Regions from separate parts of the Actinopolymorpha sp. NPDC004070 genome, predicted to be linked through region 1. Evidence: riboswitches for the same ligand, from Rfam matches in the RefSeq annotation. Region 1 holds a riboswitch; each other region holds the start of a gene.
What was found. Region 1 has a riboswitch for cyclic di-AMP ahead of ABZV93_RS10005 (NlpC/P60 family protein). Riboswitches for the same ligand answer to the same signal wherever they lie in the genome.
Positions count from the first base shown of each region.

Region 1 (9,746 bases):
TCGATCCCCGCCGCCTTCGGGCGACCCCCGGGCGCCCGCGGGTCGGGCGCGTGACGGCGAGCCGGGTAACATCACCGCCGTACGCCGACAGGCGTCTTCACCGACGCCCCCGCCAGTGACGAACTCTCGCCGAGGACACCCCGATGAGCGCTGAAGCCACCGCGTCCCAGTCCGGTTCGAACGCCGGCTCGCCCCCGGGTTCCCTCCGGATCCTCGTCTACTCCGACGACCGGACCACCCGCGACAAGGTGAGGTTCGGCATCGGCAAGCGGCCCGAGCGCGATCTCCCCCCGGTGGAGTTCGTCGAGTGCGCCACGCAGTACGCCGTCCTCAAGGCGCTCGACGCCGGCGGCATCGACGTGGTGATCCTCGACGGGGAGGCGGTCCCCGCCGGCGGCATGGGCATCGCCCGCCAGCTCAAGGACGAGATCTTCAACTGCCCACCGATCCTGGTGCTCACCGGCCGGGTCCAGGACGCATGGCTGGCCACCTGGTCGCGAGCCGAGGCGGCGGTGCCGTACCCCATCGACCCGATCGCCCTGTGCCGGGCCACGGTGGCCCTCGCCCGGCAGCGCCTGGCCGCCACCTCCGGGCGATGAGCCGCCCGTCATGGCGCAGCAGCAGCCGGCCCTGACCTGGCCGCGACTTCTCGGCCTGCTCCTGCGCGGAGAGGACCTCACCAGCGAGCAGGCGTCCTGGGCGATGGGCGAGATCCTCGACGGCCAGATCACCCCGGTGCAGGTGGCGGGTTTCGCCGTGGCACTGCGCCTGAAGGGGGAGACCGTCGACGAGGTGGACGGCATGGTCGGTGCGATGTACGCCCACGCCCGCACGATCGACGTGCCCGGCCGCGCGGTCGACGTGGTGGGTACCGGCGGGGACGGCGCGCACACGGTCAACATCTCCACCATGGCCGCACTGGTCGCCGCCGGCGCAGGCGCCCGGGTGGCCAAGCACGGCAGCCGCAGCGCCTCGTCCCTGTGCGGTGCGGCCGACCTGCTGGAGTCCCTCGGCATCCCGCTGGACCTGCCGCCCGCCCGGGTCGCGGAGATAGCCGCGGAGGTGGGCATCACGTTCTGCTTCGCCCCGCACTTCCACGCCGCCATGCGCCACGCCGCGCAGACCCGGCGCGAGCTCGGTGTACCCACGACGTTCAACATCCTCGGGCCGCTGTCCAACCCCGCCCGGCCGGGCGCCCAGGCGGTGGGGGTGGCCGATCCACGGATGGCGCGGATCGTCGCCGGCGTGTTCGCCGCGCGCGGCGTCGACGCCTTCGTCTTCCGCGGCGACGACGGGCTGGACGAGCTCACAACCACGACCACCTCGTCGGTGTGGGTCGTGGGGGACGGCGTGGTGAGCGAGGAGAAGCTGGACCCTGCCGAGCTCGGTATCGACCCGGCGCCGGCGGATGCCCTGCGCGGCGGTGACGTGACGTTCAACACAGACGTCTGCCGGCGGGTGCTCGCGGGCGAACGCGGGCCGGTGCGGGACGCGGTGCTGCTGAACGCCGCCGCCGCGCTCGCCGTGCACGAGCCGTCACCCGAGCCGCTGCTGGACCGGATTCGCGCGGGCTACGCGCGCGCCGTCGACTCGGTGGACGAGGGCCGGGCCGAGGCGACCCTCAAGCGCTGGGTGGCCGCGGCCCGCAGTTAGGGCATGTCCTGGACGGCCGGCCACTCGGCCGGCCGTTCGGGTCGGGTTGGACGGCCCCCGGCCGCTGGGTCCTACTCGGGGATCCCCAGGCTGAACGCGGCCTCCAGGTCGTGCTGGGAGTAGGCCCGGAACGCGATGTGGGTCTCGGTGGACAGCACGCCCGGCACCTTGTTGAGCCGGTCGGCCACGACGTCGGCCACCTGGTCGTGCTCGCGGACGCGGACCAGCGCGATCAGGTCGATGTCACCGGTGACGGAGTAGACCTCGCTCACGCCGTCGAGCTGGGCGATCTCCTGGGCCACCTCCGGGATGCGCGCGACATCTGCCTGGACGAACACGATGGCGGTGATCAAGGTGCCTCCTCGGCGCCTGGGGTGATGGGGGTCGGGCACCTCATCGGGCCGGCCGGTGGGTCGGCCGCAGGCGCCTGCGGTCCTGGCAGGGTACGACGTCGTCACGGGCGGCGTACGCGGTGTCCAGCCACTCGGTGTGCGCCTGGGCGCCGCCGACCGGGCAGCTCCACTCACCGGCCAGCTCGACCAGGCGTACGCCCGGTTGCTCCAGCCAGGCGAGGATCCGCTCGGTCTCCTCGGCGGTGGCGGCCGGCGTGGGCGGCGGTGGCGGCTCGACCGTCTCCGCGGTGGCAACGATCTCGTCCACCCCGGCGCGTGCGGGCATGCCGCGGGGAACGACGCCGGCGGCGGCCAGCCGGCCGTACCGCACGACGTGTGCCTCCCAGCCGCCTTGGTCGGTGCGTTTCGCGGCGACCAGCTCGGGACAGCGGGCCAGGGCGCTCATCCGCTGGAAGCGTGCCGCGGCGCGGACGAACGCGGCCATCCGGTCGCGGTGGACGCTCGCCTCCTCGAACCTCGACTCTGCCGCCAGCCGGCCGATCCGGCGGGTGGCCGCCGCGATCACCGGGGTGGGGTCGGCGGCGACGGCATGCCGGATCGCGTCGACGTGGGTGGCGTACGTCTGCACGTCGACCGCGCCGACGCAGGGTGCCACGCACCGGTCCATCTCGGCCAGCACGCACGCGGAGCCGGCGCGCGGGGTGCGGGAGAGCCGCTGGGTGCACTGCCGGATGGGGAACGCCTCGTGGATCGCGGCGACGGCCCGCTCTGCCACCCGCCGCGAGCCGAACGGACCGAGATAGGTCGCCGCGTCGGCCTTCACCTCGCGGACCAGCGACAGCCGCGGGAACGGCTCCACCGTGATCTTGAGCCAGGTCGCGCGCTCGGGGAATCTGGACCGGCGGTTGTACCGCGGCTTGTGCGCGGCGATGAGGCGCAGCTCGCGTACCTCCGCCTCCAGCGGGGTGGCGCACTCGATGCCGGTCACCTTCGCCGCGAGGCTCACCATCTCGCCCATCCGCGAACGGGTCTCCGACGCCGTGAAGTAGGTGCGCACCCGGGTGCGGAGGTCCTTGGACTTGCCGACGTAGAGCACCCGGCCGCGGTCGTCGGTGAAGACGTAGACCCCGGGCGCGTGTGGCAGCTGGTCGGCGAGGTGGCGTTTGCGGCGCTGGGCGGGGGAGACCCGCGAGCTGAACGCGGCCAGCTCCTCCAGTGAGTGCACGCCCAGCGGGCCGAGACGCTCGAACAGCCCGTGCAGGACGTCGACGGTCGCCCGGGCGTCGCCGAGGGCACGGTGCTGGGGAACGGTGCCGGAACGGAAGAAGCGTGCAAGGGTGGCGAGCTTGCAGTTGGGTGCGTCGTCGCGGGTGAGGACCCGACGGGCCAGCCGGGCGGTGTCCAGGACCTCGAACGACGGCCAGGGCCGGCCGTGCTCCTGCGCGGCGGCCCGGAGGAATCCCACGTCGAAGGGCGCGTTGTGCGCCACGAGCACGCAGCCGTGCGCGAACTCCAGGAACGCCGGCAGCGCGGCACCGAGAGGTGGGGCGGAGGCCACCATCGAGTCGGTGATGCCGGTGAGCACGGCGATGAACGGCGGGATCGCCGAGCCCGGGTTGACCAGCGTCTGGAACTCGCCGAGCACCTCGCCCGCCCGGACCTTCACCGCACCGATCTCGGTGATCCCGGCCTGCTGCGGCGAACTCCCGGTGGTCTCCAGGTCGACCACACAGAAGGTCACGTCCCGCAAAGGGGTGCCGAGCTCGTCGAAGCTCGCCTGGACGGGCAGGGAGGGTTCCGCGACGGTCATGGGCCAGACGCTACGGGCGGCCACCGACAACCGGCCGAAACGGCGCGCCTGGGGTCCGGTCCTCGCCCGTGGCGGACCGAACGCGGGTCAGGCGGTCAGGCGCGCCGCAGGCGGATCTTCGACTGGCCGTGCGGCCGCTTCTCCCAGTCGGCCATGAACTCTCCGCGCAGGCCGTGCCGCTGGGCGAGCTGCAAGAGGGTCTCGGTGCGGTAGTAGAAGTCCTCGCGCAGCACCTGGTGCTCTCGTCCCTCGGTGCGGTCGAAGGTGAAGTCGAAGAACCCGCTGGGGGCGAGGACGCGCCCGACGTGGGCGAAACACTCCTCGATCACCGGGAGCGGGGAGTGGGAGAAGACGCTGTGCGCGTGCACCACGTCGAAGTACGCGTCCGGAAGGAACTCGAACCTCAGGTCGCGCACCGGTGTGAGGTGCGGGAGCTTGGCCTGCAGGCCGTCCTCGACCAGCGTCAGCTGGGCGGCGATCAGGATGTCGGGAGAGATGTCGATCCCGTAGTAGTTGCCGGCGTCGAGGTGATCGATGAACAACCGTCCGGCGCGGAGGTTTCCGCAGCCGATCTCGAGCATCCGGTGGCCGGGCTTCAGACCGTGCTCGACGAGGTAGTCGAACTGCATCCGGCCCAGGGCCAGCCAGCGTGCGTGCGACTTGCTGCCCACCGCGGCCTCGGCGCTGCGGGACGCGTCGGACTTCATCACCGCCCGGTAGTAGTCCACGTGGTCGCGGTTGCGAAGACGCAGCACCGTGTCCCGGGCGAGCCGCCGGGCGTAAGGCGGTACTTTCGCCGGGTTTCGCAGGGCGTATCGCAGCTGGTAGAGGAGGTTCTCGCGGTCCTTCGTCGTCACGCTGGCGAAGTTAACCACGCTTCGGTCGGGCGTTCGGCGCCACCTCGCCGTGTGCGCCTGCCCGGGCGTCCGGCTCAGCGTCTCATCCAGCGTCTGTCGCCCTCCGGGCGTCACGCTGCGCTCTCATTCGGACCAGGCCACGGTCGCGGCCGCGCGCCGGGCCCACTGCCGCGCTCCTTCGCCGCCGGGTTCCCATCGGGTGCTGAACGCCCTTGACCACCACCGCACCGTCGCCGACGGTGCGGTTGGTGTAACCGTGTGGCAGACGTCGCATGCCGGGCATTCTCCACCGACGTGTTCCGGCCGGGGGCCGCGGCGGGAGTTGCGCCCGAGCGAGCCGGTGCGCCGATACGCTCGCAGCCGTGAGCAACGGAGCAGCGGCGCCGCAGGACCCGCCCGACGACCTCGGCCGGCCGCTGCCCGAACCGGTGCGCCAGCGCGTCGTCGGGATGGCCTCGGACACCCTCGGCGAGCTGGCCGCCGACGAGGTGCCGTCCGCGCTGCGGCCGTTCGCCCGGTTCGCTCCGGGCCGGCGCGCCCGGCTGGCGGCCATCCCCATCGCGGCCGCCGTCGACGCCGACGCGGACTTCCGTGCCCGCGTGGCCGACCGCATCCGGAACCTCGTGCCCGATCTCGCCGCGGCGGTCGCCGAGGGGCGCCGGCCGTCCGCGGTCGATCCGATGGACGTCGCCGCCACGGCGTACGTCCTGCGGCCACTGGGCTGGGAGGTCGTCGTCGGCGAGGTGCTCGACCAGCTCGAACGCGAGACCGCCACGCTGGCCGGTGAGCGCGAGTCGGAGTCGCTCACCCGGTTGCGGGAGCAGGTGGCCGAGGCGCGCGCCGGAGTACGCCAGGAACGCGATCGCCGCCGGCACGAGCTCGCCGCGCTGAAGGAGGAGAACGCCACCCTGCGGCGGACGCTGCGCCAGGCCCGGGAGCGGGCACGGGCGGCGGAGGAGGAGGCGGCCCGGCAGGCGGAGCTGGCCGCCCGGGCCAGGGAGGAGGCGGCGGCCGACACCGCCCGTGCGGACGCCGAGCTGCGCCGGCTGCGAACGCGCATCGCGGACGCGGAAGCCGCCATCGAGGTGAACCGCCGCTCCGCGAGGGAGGGCCGGGACCTGGCGAGCGTCCGGTTGCGGCTGCTGCTGGACACGCTGGTGGACGCCGCCCAGGGGCTGCGGCGCGAGCTCGCACTGCCGCCCACCCAGTCACGGCCGGCCGACTCGGTGCCGGCGAGGGAAGCTGCCGTCGGTGGGCTGCCGTCCGGTCCGGAGGGCGTCATACCGCTGGAGACGCTGCTCACCGTGCCGCAGGTCCACCTGGTCGTGGACGGCTACAACGTGACCAAGACGGCCTGGCCGACCCTTCCGCTGGAGACTCAGCGCACCCGCCTGGTGACCGCGCTGGGCGGCGTGGCCGCTCGGACCGGCGCCGAGGTGACCTGCGTCTTCGACGGGGCGAAGCTCGCCGTGCCGCCGCCGCTGAACACACCGAGAGGTGTGCGTGTCCGGTTCAGCCCGGCCGGGATCAGCGCCGACGACGTGATCCGCCAGCTGGTCGCGGCCGAGCCCGAGGGCCGTCCGGTGGTGGTCGTCTCCAGCGACCGTGAGATCGCGGACGGGGTACGCCGCTCCGGCGCCCGGCCGATCGCCTCCGACGCGCTGGTGCGTCTGCTGGCGCGCTGACCGCGGCATCGTTTCGAGGCTCACCCCGGGCCGATCCGAGCTGTCCCGCGCGAACCGTCCCCACTCTGGTCCGAGGGCACTGTCGGTGGTCATGTCTAACGTTTTCGGCAACGGCGATGCCGGACGCGAGACAGGCGCCACCAGGTGCCGGGCGAACGGCCGCCGAGGAGACGGACGGAGGGCAGCATGCGGATCCAGTGCGATCGCTGCGCGGTGCGGGAGCGTCACTGTGAGGACTGCGTGGTCGCGGTCGTTCTCGGTGCGCCACCCGCGTCGATCGAGCCGGTGGGCGTCGAGCCCGTCGGGCCCGCGCCGGCGCAGGTGGAGCCGGTCGCGGTCGACGCGGCGTGGCTGGAGGCGTCGGGAGTGACCCCGCCGGAGTTCGGCGAAGTGGGGTTCGAGCTCGACGACGCGGACCGGAAGGCATTGCGGGTGCTGGCCGAATCCGGCCTCTGGTCACCCGACCACCCGCCGTGGCTCGCGGAGCCGGAGACGCCGCACCGGAACGGCATGTCGGCCGCCCGGTGACCGGTCCGGGACACCACCGGGAGCGGGGAGTGTGGAAGTCGCCACGATCGGCGACGGCCGCGTGTCGGCGTGACCCGGGACAGCGGCACCTGTTTCGGTGATATGTGCGCGCACGACGTCGGTCGGATTTGAAAAGTCTCGGGCGCGGTCACTACAGTGCCGCCCGAAGTGTCCGTTCTGCGTAAGTCGGCTACCCAGCCGGCGCGGGCACCCGCTTAGTCTCCACCGGCCACCCGGAGGAGAGCCGGGGACCCAGGTTTCCGGGGTGAATCGGCGGCCCTGGCGGTCCACGTTGACCGGCGGGCCACCGTAGGGCGACTTCCCGGCCCGAACCCGTCAGCTGACCCGGTAGGCGTCCGAGGAGAAGGGGCTCACCGCCCGATGTCCAATCGCCGCACCTGCCCACCCGGGCGCGCGCTGCTCGCCGTCGGCACCGCCGCCGTCGCGCTCGTCGCCGCGGTTCCCGGGGCCAGTTACGCCGAGCCCCGCCGCGACATCGGCCAGGTTCGCAAGCAGGTCGACGACCTGTACGCGCAGGCGGAGAAGGCCGCCGAGCAGGCCAACGAGCTGAACGACCAGACCAGGGACATCGGCCGCCGCCTCGGCAAGCTCGACGTCGACGTGGCCCGGCGGCAGAAGGGCCTGGACGCACTGCGTGGCCAGATCGGCCAGTACGCCGCCGCAGAATACCGCGCGGGTGCCGTCGACAGCACGGTGCAGCTTCTGGTCGCGAAGGACCCCAAGGAGTACATCGCGCAGATGAGCACCGCGGAGGCGTTCGCGGGCCAGCAGGGTGACCTCCTCCGCCAGCTCCAGTCCGAGCAGAAGCGTCTGTCCGAGCAGAAGGCGGCCAGGCAGGCGGAGCTGAACCGCCTCCGCGACGCCCGTGACGCCGCGAAGGCCCGGAAGAAGCAGGCCGACGCCAACGCCGCCAAGGCCAAGTCCGTGCTCAGCCGCCTCACCGCCGCCGAACGGCGCCGGGTGCAGGCCCGCGAGCAGGCGGCGGTCCGGTCCTCGCGAGGGCAGGAGCGCATCCCGCTTCCGTCCGGCAGCGGCCGGGGTGCCACCGCCCTGGCGTTCGCCCGTGCCCAGTTGGGTGAGCCCTACGTCTTCGGCGCCTCCGGTCCGAGCACCTGGGATTGCTCCGGTCTGACGATGATGGCCTGGCGGCAGGCGGGGGTGTCCCTTCCGCACTCCTCCAGGTCGCAGTACGCCATGTCGGCCAAGGTGTCCCGTTCGCAGTTGCGGCCCGGTGACCTCGTGCTCTTCTACTCCGACAGGCACCACATCGGCCTGTACGCCGGAAACGGCATGGTTCTGCACGCGCCCCGCCCGGGCAAGAGCGTCGAGTACATCCAGATGCGATACATGCCGTACGCCGGAGCGGTGCGACCCGGATAGGGTCCCGCGGAATCCTCGTACGGCACAAAGCTGTCCACTCGCCGCCTCTCCTCTTTCAGCGGGAGAGGCGGCGAGCTCTTTCCGTACGATGCGGGTGTGATCGGCGACTCTGCGCAGCGGGTTCGCCGTCGGGTCGCTCCACGCCGACGGTTCGTTGCACGGACCCTCTCCGCCTTGGTCGCCGGCTTCCTGCTGGTGTCCGGGGTGTTCGCGTCCACCGTGGCGGTGGTGACCGGAGCGGCCGTTCCGTCCGCGGTCGGCTCACTGGACGCCCGCGGCCCCACGCGTGAATGGGCCGCCGCCCCGACGGTCCGGCCCACGCCGGCCGCCAGGAGCGCACAGCTCACCGCTCAGCGTGTCGCGGTCGCGCAGGAAGTTCTCGGCCGGCAGGCCGCCGCGATCAGCCGGGACGACCGGCGTGCCTACCTCGCCACGGTCGACCCGCGGGCCCGTTCGTTCGCCGCGACAGCCGCCCGTACCTTCGACAACCTGCAGCGGATGCGGGTGCGCCAGGTGCGGTTCGGCACCCCGGTCGTCCACTCGCACGCGTTCGCTCCGGCCCGGCGGGCCGCGCTCGGGCCGTCCGCCTGGGTCGCCTCGGCCGAACTCTCCTTCCGGCTCGCGGGCGGCGACACCCAGCCGTGGAGGACCACACTGCGGATGGCGTTCGTGGACCGCGACGGAGTGAGCTACGTCGCCGGTGACCGGGAAGGGCCGGATGCCGGTTCCTCGCTGCCGCTGTGGCTGACCGAACGGATCGACGTCGTGCACGGCGAGCACAGCATGGTGGCCGGAGCCGCCCCTCGGGACGAGCTTCGACGCTTCGCCCACACCGCCGACCTCTCGGTCCAGCGGGTGTCGGGGGTGTGGGGGAGAAGCTGGGACCGGTACGTCGTCGTTCTGGTCCCGCCCAGCCAGCAGCAGATGGAACGCCTGATCGGGGTCGGTTCACACACCCAGACCGCGGTGGCGGCGGTGACGACCTCGGTCGGGCGACCCGATCCGGCTCTCGCCTCGCACATCGTGGTCAACCCGCACACGTTCGGCCGGATCGGCAGTCTCGGCCGGCTCGTCGTCCTCACCCACGAGGCGACCCACGTCGCGGCCCACGCCACCGTGAGCGGCGTGCCGGTGTGGCTGTCAGAGGGTTTCGCCGACTACGTCGGCTTCCACCGGTCCGGGTTGCCGTCCGCGGTGATCGCGCACGAGTTCCTGCGCGACGTGAACCGACGCGGCCCGCCGGGAGGGTTGCCGGGCGGTGCGGAGTTCGACCCACGAGCCAAGGCGCTGGACGAGGCGTACGAGGCGGCGTGGACGGCCTGCCGCTACATCGTGCACCGCTGGGACCAGGCCACGCTCCTGCGCTTCTACGTCGCGATGGACGGTGCCCGGACGAAGGCCGACCAGGAGCGCGTCTATCGGCGCGTGCTCGGCACGTCCTCCGACCGGTTCGTGCAGG
Region 1 is NZ_JBEXMJ010000004.1:256,540-266,285, reverse strand. Features, by position in the region: gene ABZV93_RS10040 (hypothetical protein) at 144-599, shown strand; gene trpD (anthranilate phosphoribosyltransferase) at 610-1,653, shown strand; gene ABZV93_RS10030 (Lrp/AsnC ligand binding domain-containing protein) at 1,725-2,006, opposite strand; gene ABZV93_RS10025 (DEDD exonuclease domain-containing protein) at 2,047-3,816, opposite strand; gene ABZV93_RS10020 (class I SAM-dependent methyltransferase) at 3,912-4,673, opposite strand; gene ABZV93_RS10015 (NYN domain-containing protein) at 5,036-6,358, shown strand; gene ABZV93_RS10010 (hypothetical protein) at 6,545-6,886, shown strand; cyclic di-AMP (ydaO/yuaA leader) riboswitch at 7,089-7,257, shown strand; gene ABZV93_RS10005 (NlpC/P60 family protein) at 7,268-8,287, shown strand; gene ABZV93_RS10000 (hypothetical protein) at 8,462-9,746, shown strand, end outside.

Region 2 (9,746 bases), on a different contig from region 1:
CTCGGCGCGCCGCAGCCCGGACGGGTCGAGCCGGCAGGTGCAGACGCGGCCGGTGGCCCGCAATGCGTCTTGCCAGAAGAGTGGCGGCTCGAACGTGTGTTCGATATAGTCGGCGTCACCAGCGCCTGTAACTACCCGGGGAGGGTCGGCAACGGTGTAGGCGAGGTGCTGGAGCCGGCCGGGCCCATCCTCTAGGGTGGGCCCGCCGGTCCGGCTGTCAGCACTGTCAGCACTGTCAGCAGAGGAAACGACGGCGTTCACACGCAGTACGGCGGTGCGAGGCGATGCACGAGGTCGCGGTCAAGGCGGCACGCTTCCTCGCCGAGCATGCCACCGAGCCGATCCACCTGGGCGACGTCGCCGACCACGTGGGCTACAGCCCGTTCCACCTCTCCCGGATCTTCGAACGCCACCTCGGCCTCCCACCGGGCCAGTTCCTCGGTGCGCACCGGTTCCAGCACGCCAAGCGGCTGCTGCTCGACAGCGAGGAACGCGTCATCGACGTCTGCTTCGCGGTCGGCTTCACCTCCGTGGGCACGTTCACCAGCAGGTTCGCGGCCTCCGTCGGCGTCGGACCGCGCGAGTTCCGGCGGATCCCGGAGGCACTCGCGGACGGACCGCCGCGGCCGGTGAGCCGGCCAGGCGGTGATCCGCACGGCGGCGTGGTCGCCGGAGTCGCCCAGCTCAGCCCCGCCGCCGTGGCCGCGCTGGGCGGTTCCGCCGCCGTCTACGTCGGCGTGTTCACCCGGCGTGCCCCACGCGGCACGCCGGTGAGTGGCGCCCTGCTCGACGACGGTGGCTCCTTCGTCCTCACCGGTGTCCCACCGGGCAGCTACTGGCTGCTCGCCGCCGCACTGCCCGGGCGCGCCGACCCGCTGGGGCAGCTCCTCCCCGAGTGCGGTGTCAGCGGTCACTCGCCGTGGCCGGTGCGAGTGACGCCGAGCGCGCCGCCGATCCACCGCGACGTCCACCTCGACCTCACGCCGTCCTGGTCCGCGCCTGTCGTCGTGGCGCTACCGCCACTGGCCTGCGGAAGCGCAAGATTGGAGAAGACGGCGGCCGGTCGGACCGCTAGCTTGACCTCGGGGCACGCAGGGTAGACAGCTGCGCGGCGCGGGCCGCGACGAAGGAGCACACAGTGAGCGGCGTACGCGTTCTGGTCGGCACCCGCAAGGGCGCCTTCATCCTCACCTCCGACGGCCGGCGCCAGGACTGGAACGTCGACGGACCACACTTCCCCGGCTGGGAGGTCTACCACGTGAAGGGGTCGCCGGCCGATCCCGACCGCCTGTACGCCGCGCAGTCCGGAGGCTGGTTCGGTCAGGTGATGCAGCGCTCCGACGACGGCGGAAAGACCTGGCAGCCGGTCGGCAACGACTTCAGTTACGACGGCACTCCCGGAACCCACCAGTGGTACGACGGCACCCCGCACCCCTGGGAGTTCGCCCGGGTGTGGCACCTGGAGCCCTCGGCGAGCGACCCCGACACCGTCTACGCCGGAGTCGAGGACGCCGCGTTGTTCCGTACCACCGACGGCGGCCAGTCCTGGGCCGAGGTGCCCGGCCTGCGCAACCACGGGTCCGGGTCCCACTGGCAGCCCGGCGCCGGCGGCATGTGCCTGCACACGATCCTGCTCCACCCCACCGACCCCGAGCGGATCTTCGTCGCCATCTCCGCCGCCGGGGCGTTCCGCACCGACGACGGTGGCAAGAGCTGGCAGCCGATCAACCGCGGCCTGAAGTCCGAGGGCATCCCCGACCCGAATGCCGAGGTCGGCCACTGCGTCCACCGCCTCACGATGCACCCGTCCCGCCCGGACGTGCTGTACATGCAGAAGCACTGGGACGTCATGCGCAGCGACGACGCCGGCGACTCGTGGTACGAGATCAGCGGCAACCTGCCCACCGACTTCGGCTTCCCGATCGACGTCCACGCGCACGAGCCGGAGACCGTCTACGTCGTCCCGATCACCAGCGACTCCCACCACTTCCCGCCCGAGGGGAAGCTGCGCGTCTACCGCAGCCGCACCGGCGGCAACGACTGGGAGCCGCTGACGAAGGGGCTCCCGCAGAGCCACTGCTACGTCAACGTGCTGCGCGACGCGATGGCGGTCGACTCGCTGGACTCCTGCGGTGTCTACTTCGGTACGACCGGCGGCCAGGTCTACGCCTCCGCCGACGCCGGCGACTCCTGGGCACCGATCGTGCGCGATCTGCCGGCGGTCCTGTCCGTCGAAGTCCAGACGCTGCCATGATCCGGGTCGTGCTCCCCGCGCACCTGCGCAGCCTGTCGGGGGCCGACCGCGAGGTGCGGCTGGAGGTGCCCGGCGAGCCGACCCAGGCGCTGGTGCTGGACGCTCTGGAGGCCCGCTATCCGATGCTGCGGGGCACGATCCGCGACCCGAAGACTCGCCGGCGGCGGGCGTTCGTCCGGTTCTTCGCGTGCCAGCAGGACCTCTCCCACGACGATCCCGACAAGCCGCTGCCCGGCGAGGTGGCCGATGGCACCGAGCCGTTCCTGGTGGTCGGCGCCATGGCGGGCGGCTGAGCGGCAGTTCAGCCGGCCGCCCGGCGGGCTGGTCCGTCGGTCAGGTCGTCACGGGGACGGCGCGTACCCACGTTCCGTCCTCGGTGAGGTAGGCGTCCACCCGCAGCGCCACCTCGGCCAGCGCCTGCTCGAACTGCTCGGTGGTCAGCGGCCGGGAGAGGAACGTCTGCGTCCACACCGCGTCGGGGAAGGCGTACTCGAAAAGCACCGAGTTCACGCCGGGGCCGACGGGTTCGGACGAGACGACCCGGGCGACCCCGTCGCCGATCGGGCGCTCCCGGGGGACCACGTCGTGCCAGTCCCGGCCTTCCCGCTGGATCAGCACGCATCCGCCCGGCGCGAGATGGTTCAGGCAGGTACGCAGCAACCCCCGGCGGACATCCTCTGATCCGGCATGCACCAGGAACGACGCCAGGAGCACGACGTCGAAGCGTTCACCGAGGTCCAGCGTCTCGATCGGACTGAGCACGGTGCGAGCACCTCGGACGCGTTCCAGCATCTCCGGGGACTCGTCCACCGCGGTCACCGTGAACCCACGCTCGAGGAGGGGGTGCGTCGTCCGCCCGACGCCGCAGCCGAGCTCGAGGATCGTGGCGTCGGCCGGCACCGACGCGGCGATCAGGTCGGGCGAGTCGTCCACGGGGATCCTGCTGTAGAGCTCGACCGCGCAGCCGTCCGGTGTGATCGCTCCCGGCCCGGTGCCGTGGTAGCCCTCTCGCCGTCGTACTTCCATTCCGGCCACTCCTCCCGCTCGGTTGCACTTCTCGTTCGGTCAACGACGCAACCGGGCAGGTAGCTCCCTGGTGGCCGCCCACCGCGCGGTCCGCCCGAACGAGGCGGGTGACCGCGGGAGAACGCGGTGCACATGGAGCTGGACAGCACGACAGGCGCTGACGCCAGCGGGGGGTTCCGGCATCAACGCCTGTCGTGGTTCGGGGGGCGCGGAGGGTGCGCGGCCTAGCCGGGCCGCACCGCTCCGGCGTAGGGCATGTACGCCATCTTGATGTACTCGACGGTCTTACCCGGGCGCGGCGCGTGGATGACCATGCCGTTGCCCGCGTAGATGCCCACGTGGTGACGGTCGCTGTAGAAGAGCACCAGGTCGCCGGGCCGCAGCTGCGACTTGGAGATCTTGGTGGAGATGGCGTACTGCGAACGCGAGGAGTGGGGCAGCGAGACGCCGGCCGCGCGCCACGCGCCCATGGTGAGGCCGGAGCAGTCCCAGCTGTTGGGGCCGGCCGCACCGAAGACGTACGGCTCACCGAGCTGGGCCCTGGCGAACGCCAGGGCGGTCGCGCCGCGGCCACTGCCGGAGGGAGCCGGAGCAGGCTTGGGGGCGGGCGCGGGGCCCGGGTTGGACGGGAGGTCGGACTTCGGGGTGGTGCGGCCACCGCCGGTGCTGCGGGTCGACCGGGACTGGGCCTGCTCCCGTGCGGCCTGCTCGCGGGCGGCCTTCTCACGTGCAGCCTTCTCGGCGGCCGCGATGCGCCGCTTCTGCTCGGCGGTGAGGCGTTCGAGCAGCGCCTTGGCCTCCGCGACGTTACGCAGTGCGGTCTTTCGGCGGGCGTCGGCCTGGCTCTTGGCCTCGCGGTAACTCGCGAGCTCCGCCGACCGGGCCGCGCGCTGCTCGGCGAGCCTCTTCTGGCCCTCCTGCAGCTGCCGGAGCATGTCGCCCTGCTGCGCGTCGACGACCTTGACAGTGCGCATCCGGGCGAGGTACTCGTTCGGGTCCTTCGAGACCGCGAGCTGGGCGGTCATGTCGACGTTGCCGGCGCGGTACTGAGCCGCGGCGAACTGACCGATGTCGCCACGCAGCGCGCTCACCCGCTGCTGCTGGCGAGTGACGTCGGCGTCGAGGCTACGGACCCGGCGGTTGATGGCCGTCATCTTGTCACCCAGCTCGTTGGCCTGCTCGGTGACCTTCTCGGCCTTCGCGTACAGCTCGTCGACCTGCTGTCGGACCTCGCCGATGCTGCGCGTCGACGGCTCGGCGTAGCTCGAACCAGGAAGCGCGACCAGCGCGGCCAGCGTCGCCGTGGTGGTGCCGACGACGAACAACGCGCGCCCTGATCGGGCCCTGCGGGTTGTCACAGGCGGATGCCTTTCTTCCTCAACGCCTACCGGGTGAGCTGACGGGTTCGGGCCGGGAAGTTGCCCTACGGCGGACCTGGCGGTCAAGGTGCGACCGTCACGCCTGCCGATTCACCCCAGAAAACATGTGGTTCCCCGGCTCCCCGCAGGACCGATCCACTCGGATCGACCCAACAGGGACTAAGCGAGACATCTGCGCCGACCGGGACGGCCGACTCAAACTGGACAGATATCTGATGGAGACCATAGTGACCAGTCCGTGATCAATCAACACCGGCACCCCCGAGAAGTTGTCCGGAGATTCGACATTCGCAAAGTTTGTTCCCGCGTCGTGGGATCACAGCGGCGAACAGCCAAGTCACAGGTCGTCGAGGACGCCCACCGACGCCCTCCCGACCCGTCGTCGCGCGTCGTACGGCGTGGGGGCCCGAGTAGTAAGAGGGCGCGGAACCTGCCCCAGCCGGCGCGGAAGCATCTCGGCGCGACCACGGGTGCCGGCCTGCAAGGGGCCGCAGCGCGCGCATGCCTGGCTGCGGCAGGACATCGGAACATCGCAGTGCGGCCACATACGGCGAATGATCACAGTCTGGATACGGATCCCGGACACAGCCCCGGAAGACCGCTACGCTGCAGCACCGAAAACCCCGGTGCGGATCGGTTAACCGCCCGCCCGGTGACCCCCTAGAAAAGATGAGGCAGTCACTGTGATCATCCTCGGCATCATCCTCACGATCCTGGGCTTCGCCCTGGGCATCTCGATCCTCTCGACTATCGGCATCATCCTGCTGGTCATCGGAGTGGTGCTCTTCATCCTCGGAGCTATCGGCCGGCCGGTCGGTGGCCGGAAGGTCTGGTTCTGACCCGAGCGGTCCTCTGAGCCAACCGGTCCATCCGCCGCATGACGGCGGGCGACCGGGTTCGGCCGTTGCGCTGGCAGCCTTCCTTCGGGAAGGCTGCCAGCGACGTGCTTTTCCGGCCACAGTGAAGGACTTCCGCCGATGGCGTTGCTGCGTTGCGACTTCTTCTCCGAGGCACTCGAGCTCAGCACCTCGATGACGGTGATCCTGCCGCAGGAGACGACCACCCAGATCGGGATGTCCGGGGCCGCACGCGAAGGCGGTGCCCCCGTCCTCTATCTCCTGCACGGTCTGAGCGACGACGACACCATCTGGCTGCGGCGTACGTCCATCGAACGCTACGTGTCCACCCTCGGCCTCGCGGTCGTCATGCCTGCTGTGCACCGCAGCTTCTACGCCGACGAACTGCACGGCAACCGCTACTGGACGTTCCTTTCGGAGGAGCTTCCCTCGCTCGTCGGCCGGTTCTTCCGGGTGTCCGACCGGCGGGAGGACACGTTCGTCGCCGGCCTGTCGATGGGTGGGTACGGCGCCGTCAAGTGGGCCTTGCGCCAGCCGGAACGCTTCGCGGCGGCGGCCAGCCTTTCCGGTGCGCTCGACGTGGCCGACCCCGGTCTGCGGGAAGGCCGTGGCGGGCTCATCGACCGGGTCTTCGGCGACGAGGTCCGCGGCACCGACAACGACCTGCTGTGGTTGCTGGAGCAGGCCGCGAAGTCCGGCCGGGAGCTGCCGGCGCTACACGTCTCCTGCGGCACCGAGGATCACCTGCTGGCCCACAACCAAGCGTTCGTCGACACCGCCCGGCGCCTGGACGTGCCCGTCACGGTGGAGTACGAGCCGGGCGAGCACGAGTGGGGCCTGTGGGACCGCAAGATCCAGGACGTGCTCCGCTGGCTGCCGCTGTCCTGACGGCAGGCTGAGCGACCCCGGGCGGACCTGCCGCCCGGGGCACCACTCCGGCTCTCTGACTGCCGGCTACCGCCGACGGCTACTTGTAGTGCTTGGTGTAGCTCTCCTCGATCAGGTCGGCCCTGGACTGCAGCTGCTTCTGCAGCCGGCCGAACACCGCATCCACCGACTCGGTGGAGGAGTACAGCTTCTGCAGGCCGACGTCCATCATGTAACCGGCGTTGGACACCAGCGGGCGAACGAGGTCCTGCGGCTTGGTCTTCGGCAGCTGCCGCAGGGCGGTGGAGAAGTTGTCGTCCTGCTTGGTCAGCGCCACCAGCTTGGGGTCCTTCTGGGCCGCCTTCACCACCGGCAGGTAACCGCTGGCCATCGTCCACTGCGCCGACTTCGCGGGCTGGGCGAGGAACCGCAGGAACTCGAACGCCGCCTGCTTACGCTCGGCCGGGGCGTCCCGCAGGATCCCGAACCCGCTGCCCCCGGTGGGACAACCGAAGGCACCCTCGTGCTCGGGCAGGAAACCGGTGCCGATCTCGAAGCCCCCGGCCTTGGCCAGCTCGGAGGTGTTCTTCAGGCTGCCCGTGCTGAGTACGGTGCACGCGGTGACGCCCTGGCCGAAGTCGATGTCCGGCGTCTGGGAGAGGTAGGCGGCACGGTCCTTGCGGATGAAGTCGACCATCCACCGGCCGGCTGCCAGCGCCGGCTCGTCGCCGATGCTGATGTCCAGGCCCTTGGAGAAATTGCCGCCCCAGACCCAGACGTTGTTCTGGAAGTACCAGCTGGCGTAGGTGCCGCCCATCGCGAACGCCTTGGGCGTACCGCCCTTGCCCTTCACCTTCATCATCGCCGGCGCCCACTCGCGGAACTCCTCCCAGCTGCGGGGCGCCCGCGCGGGAAGCCCAGCCCGGGAGAAGATCTGCTTGTTGTAGTAGAAGAGCGGCGTGCTCCGGGCGAACGGTATCCACCACGTTCTGCCTTGGACCGTGCCCTCCTCGATGAACTGGTCGATGTAGGTGTGCGGGCCCAGCCGGTCGTCGAAGTAGGAGTTCACCGGCTCCAGTGCGTCGGCCAGGTGCATCTTGCGCCAGGTGATCTCGGAGAAGACCGCCAGGTCGGGAATCTGTTTGGCGATGATCGCCGCCGCGACCTTCTGCATCGTCTGCTCGTAGCTGCCCTGGAACTGCGCCTCGACGAAGATGCCGTTCTGCGACTGGTTGAACTCGTCTATCAGCTTCTGCAGCGCTTCCTGCAGGATCCCGCCGAAGGAGTGCCAGGCGACGACGTGGGTACGCCCGCGATACTCGCGCGGCGTGGCGCCGATGACCTGGGTGTAGGCACTGCCCCCGCAGCCGGCGAGCGCGCCCATTCCCACTCCGCCGAGCGTGGCCAGGAAGCCGCGGCGGCTCCACCGCGACATGTCGTTCCCCGTCATGCTTCTCCTCATGCCGCCGTCAACCCTTCGTTGCGCCCTGGGTGAGCCCCGCGATGATCTGCCGCTGCGCGAAGAAGAACACCACCAGCGGCGGCAGGACGACGAACACCGTCGCCGCCATCACCGCACCCCAGTTGGTGAAACCCTCGACGTTCTTCAGCATCAGCAGTCCGACCGGCAGGGTCCGCATCGAGTCGGTGCTCGTGGCGACCAGCGGCCAGATGAAGTCGTTCCACTTCTCCACCAGCGCGATGACGACGACCGTCACGACCATCGGACGCGACATCGGCAGGATGATGCTCCACAGGATCCGCAGGTGGCCGGCGCCGTCGACCTTGGCCGCCTCGCTCACCTCTCCCGGCAGCGTCATCATGTGCTGGCGCAGCAGGAACATCGCGAACACGCTGCCCACTCCGGGGATGACCAGCCCGGCGTAGGTGTTGACCCAGCCGAGGTTGGCGATCGTGAGGTAGTTGGGCAGGAGTACGACCGCGCCGGGCACCATCATCGCGCCCAGGAAGATCAGGAACACGAGGTTCTTGGCCGGGAAGCGCAGGTAGGCGAACGCGTACGACGACAACACCGCGACGCAGATCTGAATCAGCGCACCGGCCAGGGTGACCACGATCGAGTTGACGTAGAACCGGCCGAACGGCGCCGACGCCCAGGCGGCGGGGTAGTTGTCCCACACCCAGTGCAGCGGGAACCACTGGAATTGGAAGATCTCTCCCGACGGGGTGACCGAGGCGCTGAGCAGCCAGTAGATCGGGATGACGGCCACCAGCCCGACCACCACCAGCAGGACGTACAGGCCGCCGCGGCCGAGAGGGTTGCGCCGAGTGCCCCGGCTGGTCGTGTTGTTGCTCGTCTCGCGTCGGCTTCCGACCACGGCGCTCATCGGTAGTGCACCCTTCGTTCCATGAACCGCGCCTGTGCACCGGTGATGGCCAACAGGATCACGAACATCACGATCGCCCCGGCGCCCGCGTGCCCGGCGTCGAGCGCCTGGAAGGCCTGCTGGTAGACGTACCAGGACAGGGTTGTCGTCGCGTCACCCGGACCGCCGCCGGTCATGATCGCGATGATGTCGAACGCCTGGAAGGTGCCGATGACGCTGGTGATGGCGATGAAGAACGTCACCGGCGACAGCAGCGGCAGGGTGAGCCGGCGGAACAACGTCCACGCACCCGCCCCGTCGATGCGGGCCGCTTCGTACAGGTCGGTGGGCAGGCCCTGGAGTCCGGCGAGGTAGACGACCGCGACGAAGCCGAGGTTCTTCCACAGATACACGATGATCAGGCCGGGCAGCGCCCACGCGGAGTCGGTCATCCAGGCCGGCGAGGCGACCCCGAGCGGGGTGAGCAGCGCCTTCAGCAGGCCGTAGCTGGGGTCGAAGATGAACAGCCAGATCGTGCCGATCGCCGCGCCGCTCAGGATGTGTGGCGCGAACGACATCGTGCGGACGAAGTTTCGCCCGCCCAGCGCCTGGTTGAGCAGCAGCGCGATCGCGAGGCCCGCGACCATGCTCACCACCACGACCACACCGGAGAACAGCACCGTCCGCACGAGCACGGAGTAGAAGTCGGGGTCGGTGAACATGTCGGCGTAGTTGGCCAGGCCGACGAACGGCTTGGTCGGGGACAGCAGGTCCCAGCTCGTCAGGCTGAGATAGCCGTTGTAGACCACGGGCCAGTACGCGAAGACCCCCAGCAGGACGACGTTCGGCGCCACGAACGCGAGGAACAGGAGGTACTCGCGGCGCCGCACCCGGGTCCGCGGGTCACCACCGCGTGGTCGCGGCCGTGCGCGGCTCGGCGCAGTCGCCGCGGACGTTTGGTCGGTAGTGGTCAAACGAATCGTCCTTCCCCGTCAAGACGCCGGCACCGCACACGGCGCCTTTCGGACGAACGATC
Region 2 is NZ_JBEXMJ010000011.1:247,051-256,796, forward strand. Features, by position in the region: gene ABZV93_RS21225 (HEAT repeat domain-containing protein) at 1-109, shown strand, start outside; gene ABZV93_RS21230 (helix-turn-helix transcriptional regulator) at 285-1,100, shown strand; gene ABZV93_RS21235 (exo-alpha-sialidase) at 1,139-2,254, shown strand; gene ABZV93_RS21240 (hypothetical protein) at 2,263-2,547, shown strand; gene ABZV93_RS21245 (methyltransferase) at 2,588-3,280, opposite strand; gene ABZV93_RS21250 (NlpC/P60 family protein) at 3,505-4,638, opposite strand; cyclic di-AMP (ydaO/yuaA leader) riboswitch at 4,648-4,835, opposite strand; gene ABZV93_RS21255 (hypothetical protein) at 5,343-5,498, shown strand; gene ABZV93_RS21260 (alpha/beta hydrolase family protein) at 5,637-6,404, shown strand; gene ABZV93_RS21265 (ABC transporter substrate-binding protein) at 6,484-7,833, opposite strand; gene ABZV93_RS21270 (carbohydrate ABC transporter permease) at 7,853-8,731, opposite strand; gene ABZV93_RS21275 (sugar ABC transporter permease) at 8,728-9,600, opposite strand.
Region 2: it holds a riboswitch for cyclic di-AMP, as region 1 does, so the genes downstream of both, ABZV93_RS21250 (NlpC/P60 family protein) here and ABZV93_RS10005 (NlpC/P60 family protein) in region 1, are expected to answer to the same signal.

Region 3 (9,746 bases), 230 kb from region 1:
CGGCACCGACGCACCGTGGTCGATCTCACCGCCGGCGGACTCGTCCAGCGCGGTGAGGACCGCCGCCACCGATCCGGCGGCCGGAACGGCGAGTGCGTGTTCCTGTCCGACGACCAGCGCCGCCCACAGGCTCTGGTCCACGTGCGCGCCGAACAACCTCGCGGCCTCGTCGTGCGCCTCGCGTCCGGTCCAGGTGTGCCCACCTGGGTCGACCCGGAGCTCGGTGAGCCGCTGGCGGAACCACCGCTTCCGGTAGTGCACCCGCTGCCCGCCGAGAGTCAGCTCCGCGACGACCTCACTGGGTACGTCGCGTCCGGCCGGCTGCACCGCGCGCAGCTTCGCGGCCTTTGAGTCGTCCGGCAGCTCGAACAGCAGGCTGAGCGCCTCCAGGATGCTGGACTTTCCGGTCTCGTTGTCGCCGAGCACGACGGTGACGCCAGCCTCGTCGAAGTCCAGGTCGCGCGCGGCCACTCCGCGGAAGTCGCGCAACGTCAGCCGGTGCAGCCTCACGCCGCGCCCCTCATGCCGCTCCCCCGGCCAGCCGGTGCAGCAGCGCGAGCGCGTCGGCGGCCTCGGCGGCGTCGTCGCTGCCGCTGGCGACGGTGTGGCGCAACTCCTCCAGCGCGGCCCGGGCCGGGCCGGTCACCGGGAGGTCGTCCAGCATCTGGTCGTCGGGCAGAACGCCGACGTCCCAGTGCCGGCGCCACCGCTGGATCGCGGCGTACACCTCGGTCTGCGCGTCCAGCAGCACCTCCAGGCGCGTCAGCCCGGCGACGGACAGCGCGCCGCGCACGCCGAGCCGGACGACTGTGCGCGCCTTGTCGGGCTGCTCGCCGAGCCAGCGGTCCAGCGCGTCCAGTGAGGTGTCGCCGTCCACCTCCACCACGCGGGAGAGCAGCCGCCAGGTGCCCACGCGTTCGGGGGTGACGGTGCAGGTCGGCCCGCCGGGCCCCGTGGCCAGCTCCACCAGCAGCACGTCGCCGGGATGCTCCTCCTCGGGCCGGGTGGGCTCGGGCGTACCGGCGTACCAGATCCGGCCCGACTCACCGACGGACGTACGCGAGTGCCGGTCGCCCAGCGCGGCGTAGTGGATCCGGCCGGCGGCGATCGCCTCCTCCAGCGCCTGCCGGCGCACCAGGGCGGGCTCACCGACGTCGGGGGCGAGGCTGTCGACCTGCCCGTGGCCGACGAGCACGCGCATCACGCCCGCCGCGGGCGGGTCGGCGTCGAGCACCTCGGCCACCGGGTCGTGCAGCGGCCGGCGGGTGCGCCACGGCGCACCGACCACCTCGACACCCGGCGCGGGCGTACGGGGGACGGAGTCGCGCAGCACCTCGACGTGGGACGGCAGGTGCGCGGCGAGCATCGGGCTCGCCCACACCGAACCCGGCTCCAGCGAGTCGTGGTTGCCCGGGAGCAGATAGACCGGGCAGGCGATGGCCCGCAGTGCCTCACACGCCCGCAGGACGACCTTCCGGTCGACCTGGTTGGCGTCGAACACGTCGCCCGCCACCACGACGAACGCCGCGGAGGTGCGGGCGGCCACCGCGCCGATACGTTCGATCGCGTCGACACGGGCCTGGCCGTAACGCGCCTGCGCCTCCGGACCGAGGAACCGGCGCATCATCCCGAGCTGCCAGTCGCCGGAGTGCAGGAACCTGATGGTGGTGTCGGGCATCGTGCCAGAACGCTAGCGAGACCCGCGCCCGAACACCCGTTCGCCACGCGGAGACCACGAAAGCCGTAGCCACGAGGAGGATTTCCGTCGGCGCGACAAGGATTTTCCGGCGATGTCACGGCCTCGCACGGGCGGCGTCGCAGGTTCTTCCGCCGCCCGGTCTTCGTGCCCGCGGACCGCGCGGCGATACCATCGTCTCGCGGCCGTCACTGCGTCGACCGCAACGCTGTCACCAGCAACTTCGCCGTGTTCGCAGCGATCGCGCCGTTCTCGCGAACGTCTTCTCCGGCTCTTCTCGGGCTCGTCCCGAGCTCGGCACAGTCCACGCCGCGCACACTTCATCGTGGTAAACCAAGCGTGGTCGCGACTTGGGTGAATCTTTTGGATCAGGTTGGCAACGAAACGATCACGCCGTACAGTCATTGCCGGTCGCGCCTAACGGGGGCGGCTACGACCCGCTTCGCCTAGCTCCGCCCGGCGGTTGTCGTCAGACCCGGTACTTCCATCGGGCGGAGACGGAGGAACCACATACGGACCCGGCAACGGGTCCTGGGGTGAAGCCGCCTCGTGCGGCCGGGCACTTTCTCCCGCCCGAATCCGACAGCTAACTCCGCAGGCGACGGGAGGGAACAGACTCATGGCCTATCAGGGCAAGCACCGCGGCGCCAGTCGTACGAACACCGTCGCCAAGCGCGTCACGAAGACCGCCGCCGTCACCGGCATCGCCGCCGCCGTTCCCATGGTCGGAATGGCTGCCGCCGCCACTCCGGCGAACGCCGCCAGCACCAACACGTGGGAGCGCCTCGCCGCGTGCGAGAGCAGCGGCAACTGGCACATCAACACCGGCAACGGCTTCTACGGCGGCCTGCAGTTCACTCGTTCGACCTGGACCGGCTTCGGCGGCGGCAAGTACGCCTCCCGCGCCGACTACGCCACCAAGTCGCAGCAGATCGCCATCGCCGAGAAGGTACTGAAGGTGCAGGGCTGGGGCGCCTGGCCGGCATGCTCGGCGAAGCTGGGCCTCGGCTCCTCCGACAAGGGCGGCACGCCGAACACCCGGGCCCAGTCCCAGGAGCGCAAGCAGCACAGCTCGCGCTCCTCGCGTGGTACCTCCCGGCCGAAGATCGTGACCCGGCACACGCACACCCGGCACACGCACTCCCGGCACGCGGTCTCCGGTGCCAACTACGTGGTCCGTTCGGGTGACACCCTGTCCACCATCGCGCAGGCGCAGGGCGTCGACGGCGGCTGGCGTGCACTGTGGAAGCTCAACCGGAAGCTGGTCGGGAGCAACCCCAACCTGATCTTCCCGAACGAGAAGCTCCGCCTCGGCTGAGCCCTCGCACCCGTTCCATCCGGATCAGCGCCCCGCCCGCGGCATGCGGTCGGGGCGCTCGTCCGTCTCGTCAGGTGTTCAGGTCATCCGACCTGTCCTCGCCCGGTAGGTTGCCCGGTATGTCGTACGCCATGTCGTCCGAGCAGGCCGGTCGTGCCGCTCCCTGAGCCCCCGCCGCGTCGCGCGGGCGACGGCGCACGCCAAGATGTCCCGATGAACGACGCGCCCAGACCACCGCGTCCGGTGGGTGACACGTCGCCGACCGCCGACGACCTCCTCCCCCGGGTGGCCCTGGGCGACAAGGACGCCTTCGGTGCGCTCTACGAGCTGCTGGCATCCCAGGTGTTCGGTGTCGTGTGCCGCGTGCTGCGCAACCCCTCGCACGCGGAGGAGGTGAGCCAGGAGGTGTTCGTCGAGATCTGGCGTACGGCGTCCCGGTTCGACCCCTCCCGCGGCTCGGTCCGCACCTGGGCGACCACGCTGGCCCACCGCCGGGCCGTCGACCGCGTGCGTTCCGAACAGGCCGCCACCGACCGCGAACGCCGGGCCGCGGCCGGCGACAACTCACGCGCGTACGACCAGGTGGTCGAGGAGGTGACGGCGAGCCTGGAGCAGGAGCAGGTCCGCCGCTGCCTGGGCTCCCTCACCGACCTGCAGCGCCAGGCGGTGACCCTCGCCTACTACGTGGGGTACAACTACCGCGAGGTCGCCGAAGTGCTCGGCGCCAACCTGGCCACGGTCAAGACCCGCATGCGCGACGGGCTGGCCCGGCTTCGCGACTGCATCGGCAACCTCGAGCTGGGGGCCCCGCGATGACGACGACTCCCGGTCTCCCCGACGTACCCGACCTGCACTCCCTGGCCGCGCCTTACGTGCTCGACGCGCTGCCCGAACCCGAGCTGGCCGAGTTCGAGGCCCACCTGGCCACCTGTTCGACCTGTCAGGAGGAGGTACGCGAACTGGCCGCCGTCGCGGCCAACCTCGCCGCCGCGACCGCCACCGAACCGCCGGAGCAGCTGCGCGCCAGGGTCCTGGCCGCGATCCTGACCACCGGCCAGGAGGCGGCTCCCGGCTCCGGCAACGGCCGTCCCACCGACCGTCCCTCCGCTCAGACCACCGGCCCGGACGATTCGGGGAACACCGGCAGCCCGGCGGCCACCGGGCGACACGAGCCGGCCACCCACGGACACCGCGGCCGGCAACCTCGCCGGCGGGGACTGCTCGCCCTGGCCGCCGCGCTTGTCATCCTTGCCGGAATCGGGGTCGGCGCGGGGGTCGTGCAGTACCAACAGGCCCAGCAGCGGGCCGCCCAGGCCGTCGAGGAACGCCAGCGAATCGAGACCGTCCTGGCCGCCCCCGACTCCCGAACCGTCCGCGGCGACGTCCGCGGCGGAGGGAAGGTCACCGTCGTGGTCTCCCAGCGGCTCGGCCGGGCCGTCGTCCTCCTCGACGGGCTGTCCCCGCCGCCCCGGGGGCGCACGTACCAGCTGTGGTTCATCGCCGGGAAGAACGCCCGGTCCGCCGGTGTCGTCGACGTCACCGGATCCGGACGCGTCAGCGAGGTTCTGTCCGGTGTCGGCGGCGCCAACGCGTTCGGCATCTCGGTGGAGCCGCGGGGCGGGTCGACGGCACCGACCACCACGCCGGTCGCGGCCGTCCCGCTCGCCTGACGCCTGTCGGTGGCCCCGGATACGCTCAGGCTAAGGTTCGGCGGGGCTATCTCGGGAGGGGCCGATCCGTTGAGCACGCAGGCGACAGAGGTTTCGCACGTCCAGGTTCCGTACACCCTCACCCGGCTGGGCGTGGTGATGACACCGGAGCCGGACAACGAGCTGGAAAGTGAGGGCGTCCTCAATCCCGCCAGCGGGCACACCCCCGACGGCCGGCTGTACCTCCTGCCGCGCATGGTCGCGGCCGGCAACGTGTCCCGGGTGGGACTCGCGGAGGTCAACTGCGTCGACGGCGTGCCGGTGAGCGTGGATCGGCGCGGCGTGGTGCTGGCTCCCGACGAGGGCTGGGAGCGCGGGCTCAACAACGCCGGCGTGGAGGACCCCCGGGTCACCTGGGTGCCCGACCTCGGCGTGCACGTGATGACCTACGTCGCCTACGGCCCGATCGGCCCCAAGCTGGCCATCGCCGTCTCCGACGACCTGAGCAGCTGGCGACGCCTCGGCCCGGTGCACTTCGAGTACCAACCCGATCTGGACACCGACCTCAACCTGTTCCCCAACAAGGACGCGGTGTTCTTTCCCGAGCCGGTTCCCGGGCCCGACGGCGAGCCCTGCTACGCCATGCTGCACCGCCCGATGTGGGACCTCGGCTGGTTCCGTCCCGGCGAGGGCGTCCACCTGCCCGCCGGTGTGGACGACGACCGCCCGAGCATCTGGGTGTCGTACGTCCCGGTGGCCGCGGTCGAGCAGGACATCCGCGCGCTCACCCATCTGCACGACCACCGCCAGGTGGCCCAGCCGGAGTTTCCCTACGAGGACCTGAAGATCGGCGCCGGACCGCCGCCGATGCGGGTCGAGGAGGGCTGGCTGGTGATCCACCACGGTGTCACCGGCCACATCCCGCCCGGCTGGGACCCGAGTACCCAGCGGGTAACCTACGGCGCCGGTGCGATGCTGCTGGACGCCCTGGACGTCAGCCGGGTGCTGGCCCGCACGCCGGAGCCGCTGCTCACGCCGGAGACCGACGACGAACGCACCGGCACCGTCGCCAACGTCGTCTTCCCCACGGCGGTGGAGACGATCGCCGGCCGCACCTACGTCTTCTACGGCATGGCCGACGCCCGGATCGGGGTCGCCCGGCTGGACCGCACCGACCGTACGACCTAGACACGGGTCGGCGCGTTCCGGTGCGGCCCGGCGCTTTCCCGCGCTACAACCCGCCCGGAACGCGCCCTGGAAATCGACGGCCGCCTGTCGGCGGCATGCCCTAGGCTCGGGCGCGTGCCGCAGAAGATCGATCAGGACTTCCTCAGCCTTCCGCTCCGCACGCTCGCCGACGCCGCCCTCGCCCGCGCCCGCGAGCTGGGCGCCGAGCACGCCGACTTCCGGCTCGAGCGGATCCGCACTCAGAACCTCTCGCTGCGCGACGCCCAACTGCAGGGCAGCACCGACGGCGAGGACACCGGGTTCGCGGTCCGCGTCGTCCACGAGGGGACGTGGGGTTTCGCCGCGAGCGTCGTCCTCACCCCCGAGGAGGCGGCGCGGGTGGCCGAGCGCGCCGTCGAGGTGGCGCGGGTCGCCGCCGGGATGAACGCCGAGCGCATCGAGCTCGCCCCGGAGCCGGTGCACGGCGACGTCACCTGGGTCTCGGCCTACGACGTCGACCCGTTCGCCGTCGCCACCGCCGACAAGGTGGAGCGGCTGGGCGACTGGAGCCGGCGGCTCCTCGCCGGCACCGGGGTCGCCCACGTCGGCGCGACCCTGCGGCAGGTGAAGGAGCAGAAGTTCTACGCCGACAGCCACGGCACGGTGACCACCCAGCAGCGGGTCCGGCTCAACCCCGACGTCGAGGCCTACGGCACCGATCCCGGTTCGGGCCGCTTCGACTCGATGCGGGTGCTCGCCCCGCCGGTCGGCCGTGGGTACGAATACCTCACCGACCCGGCCTGGGACGCCCGCCTGGCCGAGCTGCCCGACCTGCTCACCGAGAAGCTGAAGGCGCCCTCGGTCGAGTCCGGCAGTTACGACCTGGTGATCGACCCGTCCAACCTCTGGCTGACGATCCACGAGTCGATCGGGCACGCCACCGAGCTCGACCGGGCGCTCGGCTACGAGGCCAACTACGCCGGCACCTCGTTCGCGACCCCCGACAAGCTCAACACGCTGCGCTACGGCTCCGAGCACATGCACATCACCGGTGACCGCACCGTGGAGCACGGCCTGGCCACCGTGGGGTACGACGACGAGGGCGTGGCCGGCCAGTCCTGGGACATCGTGAAGGACGGCATCCTGGTCGGCTACCAGCTCGACCGGCGAATCGCCCGCTCCTTCGGCTACGACCGCTCCAACGGCTGCGCGTTCGCCGACTCCCCGTCCCACATCCCCGTGCAGCGGATGGCCAACGTGTCGCTGCAACCGGCCGCGGACGGCCCCTCGACCGAGGAGTTGATCGCCGGAGTCGAGCGCGGCATCTACGTCGTCGGCGACCGTTCGTGGTCCATCGACATGCAGCGCTACAACTTCCAGTTCACCGGACAGCGGTTCTACCGCATCGAACACGGCCGGCTCGCCGGACAGGTGCGCGACGTCGCCTACCAGGCCACCACCACAGACTTCTGGGGATCGATGGAGGCGGTCGGCGGCCCGCAGACCTGGGTGCTCGGCGGGGCGTTCAACTGTGGCAAGGCCCAGCCCGGCCAGGTCGCCCCGGTCAGCCACGGCTGCCCCTCGGCGTTGTTCCGCGGTGTCCGCATCCTCAACACCACCCAGGAGTCAGGACGGTGAGCAGTCCCTTGAGCAGCGACCTCACTCTGCAGGAGACGGTCGAGCGCGCGCTGGCCCGGTCCAAGGCCGACGGCTGTGTCGTCATCGCCACCGAGTCCTCCAGTGCCAACCTGCGCTGGGCCAACAACACCCTGACCACCAACGGCGTCATGCTCACCCGGTCCCTCACGGTGATCGCGTCGGTCGAGGGCGCCGAGGGCACCGCCTCCGGTGTGGTCACCCGCAGCGTGACCACCGGCGACGACATCGACGCGGTGGTGCGGTCGGCGGAGGACGCGGCCCGCGACAGCGTGCCGGCAGAGGACGCGCGGCCGCTGGTCGAGGGCGACGCGGCGCCCGACTGGGACGAGCCGCCGGCGGAGACCTCGATCCGGGTCTTCGACACGTTCGCGCCCGCTCTGGGCGAGGCGTTCGGCCGGGCGCGCGCCGACGGCACCCACCACTACGGCTTCGTCGAACACGACGTGACCACGACCTATCTCGGCTCGTCCTCCGGCCTGCGGTTGCGGCACGTCCAGCCGACCGGCTACGTCACAATGACCGGCAAGTCCGACGACCTGCGGCGGTCGGCGTGGGTGGGTCAAGCCACCCCGGACTTCCGCGACGTCGACGCGACCGCGCTGAGCGCCGAGCTCGACCGGCGGCTGCGATGGTCGCAGCGCCGGATCGACCTGCCCGCCGGCCGGTACGAAACCCTTCTCCCGCCGACCGCGGTCGCCGACCTGATGATCTACGCGTACTGGACGATGTCCGGCCGCGACGCCCACGACGGCCAGACGGTGTACTCCAAGCCGGGTGGTGGCACCCGCGTCGGCGAGCAGCTCTCCCCCGTGCCGCTGTCACTTCGGTCCGACCCGGCCTACGCCGGACTGGAGTGCGCGCCGTTCGTGGTCGCCAAGTCCTCCTCCGGTGCCCAGAGCGTGTTCGACAACGGCACCCGGCTCGGCCCCACGGACTGGATCCGCGACGGCAGGCTCGCGACGCTGGCCACCACCCGCCACTCCGCCGACCTGACCGGGCTGGCCACGACGCCGTACGTCGACAACCTCGTCCTCGACGTGCCCGGCGCGCACGCATCTCTGGACGACATGATCGCCCGCACGGAGCGCGGCCTGCTCCTCACCTGTCTGTGGTACATCCGTGAGGTCGATCCGCAGACCCTGCTGCTGACCGGGCTCACCCGCGACGGCGTCTATCTCGTCGAGAACGGCGAGGTGGTCGGCGAGGTCAACAACTTCAGGTTCAACGAGAGCCCGGTCGACCTGCTCGGGCGGTTCACCGAGTCCGGGACGACCGTGCCGGCGTTCTCCCGGGAGTGGGGCGACTACTTCCCGCGGGTGGCGATGCCCGCGGTGCGGGTGCCCGACTTCAACATGTCCAGCGTGAGCCAGGCCAGCTGAGCGGTGGGTCAGCGCAACCCGAGCCGGCTCACCGTGGAGATGCCGTACCTCTCGCCCGCCTTCATCTTCAGCGCCCGCACACCGCCGGTGCGTCCGGTGACGACCAGTTCGGTCAGCGCGCGCTGCGCTTCCGGGTCGCCGCCGAACGCCGCGATGCACACCTCCGGCTGGATGTTCGCGAACGCCAGCAGCGCACCGGGCGCACCCAGAGGTCCCGCCAGCGCCAGCAGTGCGGCCGACCCGACGTAGGTACGGCCGCGCCATTCGGCGAGCTCGCGCAGCAACCGCACCGGGTCGCCAGAGGAGTCCTTGACCGCCCCGACGGGCAGGCCGGGCAGGGCGTCCACCTCGATGCCGGGCACGCCGAGCGGCCCCGGGTTGTGGTAGCCGATCACCCGGTCGGCGCCACCGACCGCCGCCGTGACCGCACCGAACAGCTCCGCCGCGTCCACGCCGCCGCGGGCCGGGCTCACGAGTACGGCATCGGCACCGGCCTTGCGAGCAACCGCCGCTCGCTCCGCCGCCGCCCGCGGCCACGGCCCGCCGGCCCCGGCGATCACGGTGACCTCGTCCGGCAGCCCGGACCGAACGGCCGCGATGAGGGCCTCGCGTTCGGCGTCGGTCAGGGTCTCCGCCTCGCCGGTGGTGCCGGCCACCAGCACGGCGCGCACCCCCGCCTCCACGACGCGGTTGGCGTGCGCGACGGTGCCGGCGATGTCGACCTCGCCGAACTCGTCGAAGACCGTGAACAGTGCGACCCCGACGCCGGTGAACGTGGGTTCCGCCATCCGTGACCACTCCCCTGTCGTGTGCCGTCCGTCTGCCGACCGGTTGCCGAGCAATGCTGACCGGTGCCGACCGGTGCGTCCGGCTGTCGT
Region 3 is NZ_JBEXMJ010000004.1:24,154-33,899, forward strand. Features, by position in the region: gene ABZV93_RS08995 (AAA family ATPase) at 1-510, opposite strand, end outside; gene ABZV93_RS09000 (DNA repair exonuclease) at 521-1,678, opposite strand; cyclic di-AMP (ydaO/yuaA leader) riboswitch at 2,154-2,311, shown strand; gene ABZV93_RS09005 (transglycosylase family protein) at 2,316-3,014, shown strand; gene sigK (ECF RNA polymerase sigma factor SigK) at 3,228-3,830, shown strand; gene ABZV93_RS09015 (anti-sigma factor) at 3,827-4,684, shown strand; gene ABZV93_RS09020 (glycosidase) at 4,754-5,851, shown strand; gene ABZV93_RS09025 (TldD/PmbA family protein) at 5,966-7,468, shown strand; gene ABZV93_RS09030 (metallopeptidase TldD-related protein) at 7,465-8,868, shown strand; gene ABZV93_RS09035 (dihydrodipicolinate synthase family protein) at 8,877-9,656, opposite strand.
Region 3: it holds a riboswitch for cyclic di-AMP, as region 1 does, so the genes downstream of both, ABZV93_RS09005 (transglycosylase family protein) here and ABZV93_RS10005 (NlpC/P60 family protein) in region 1, are expected to answer to the same signal.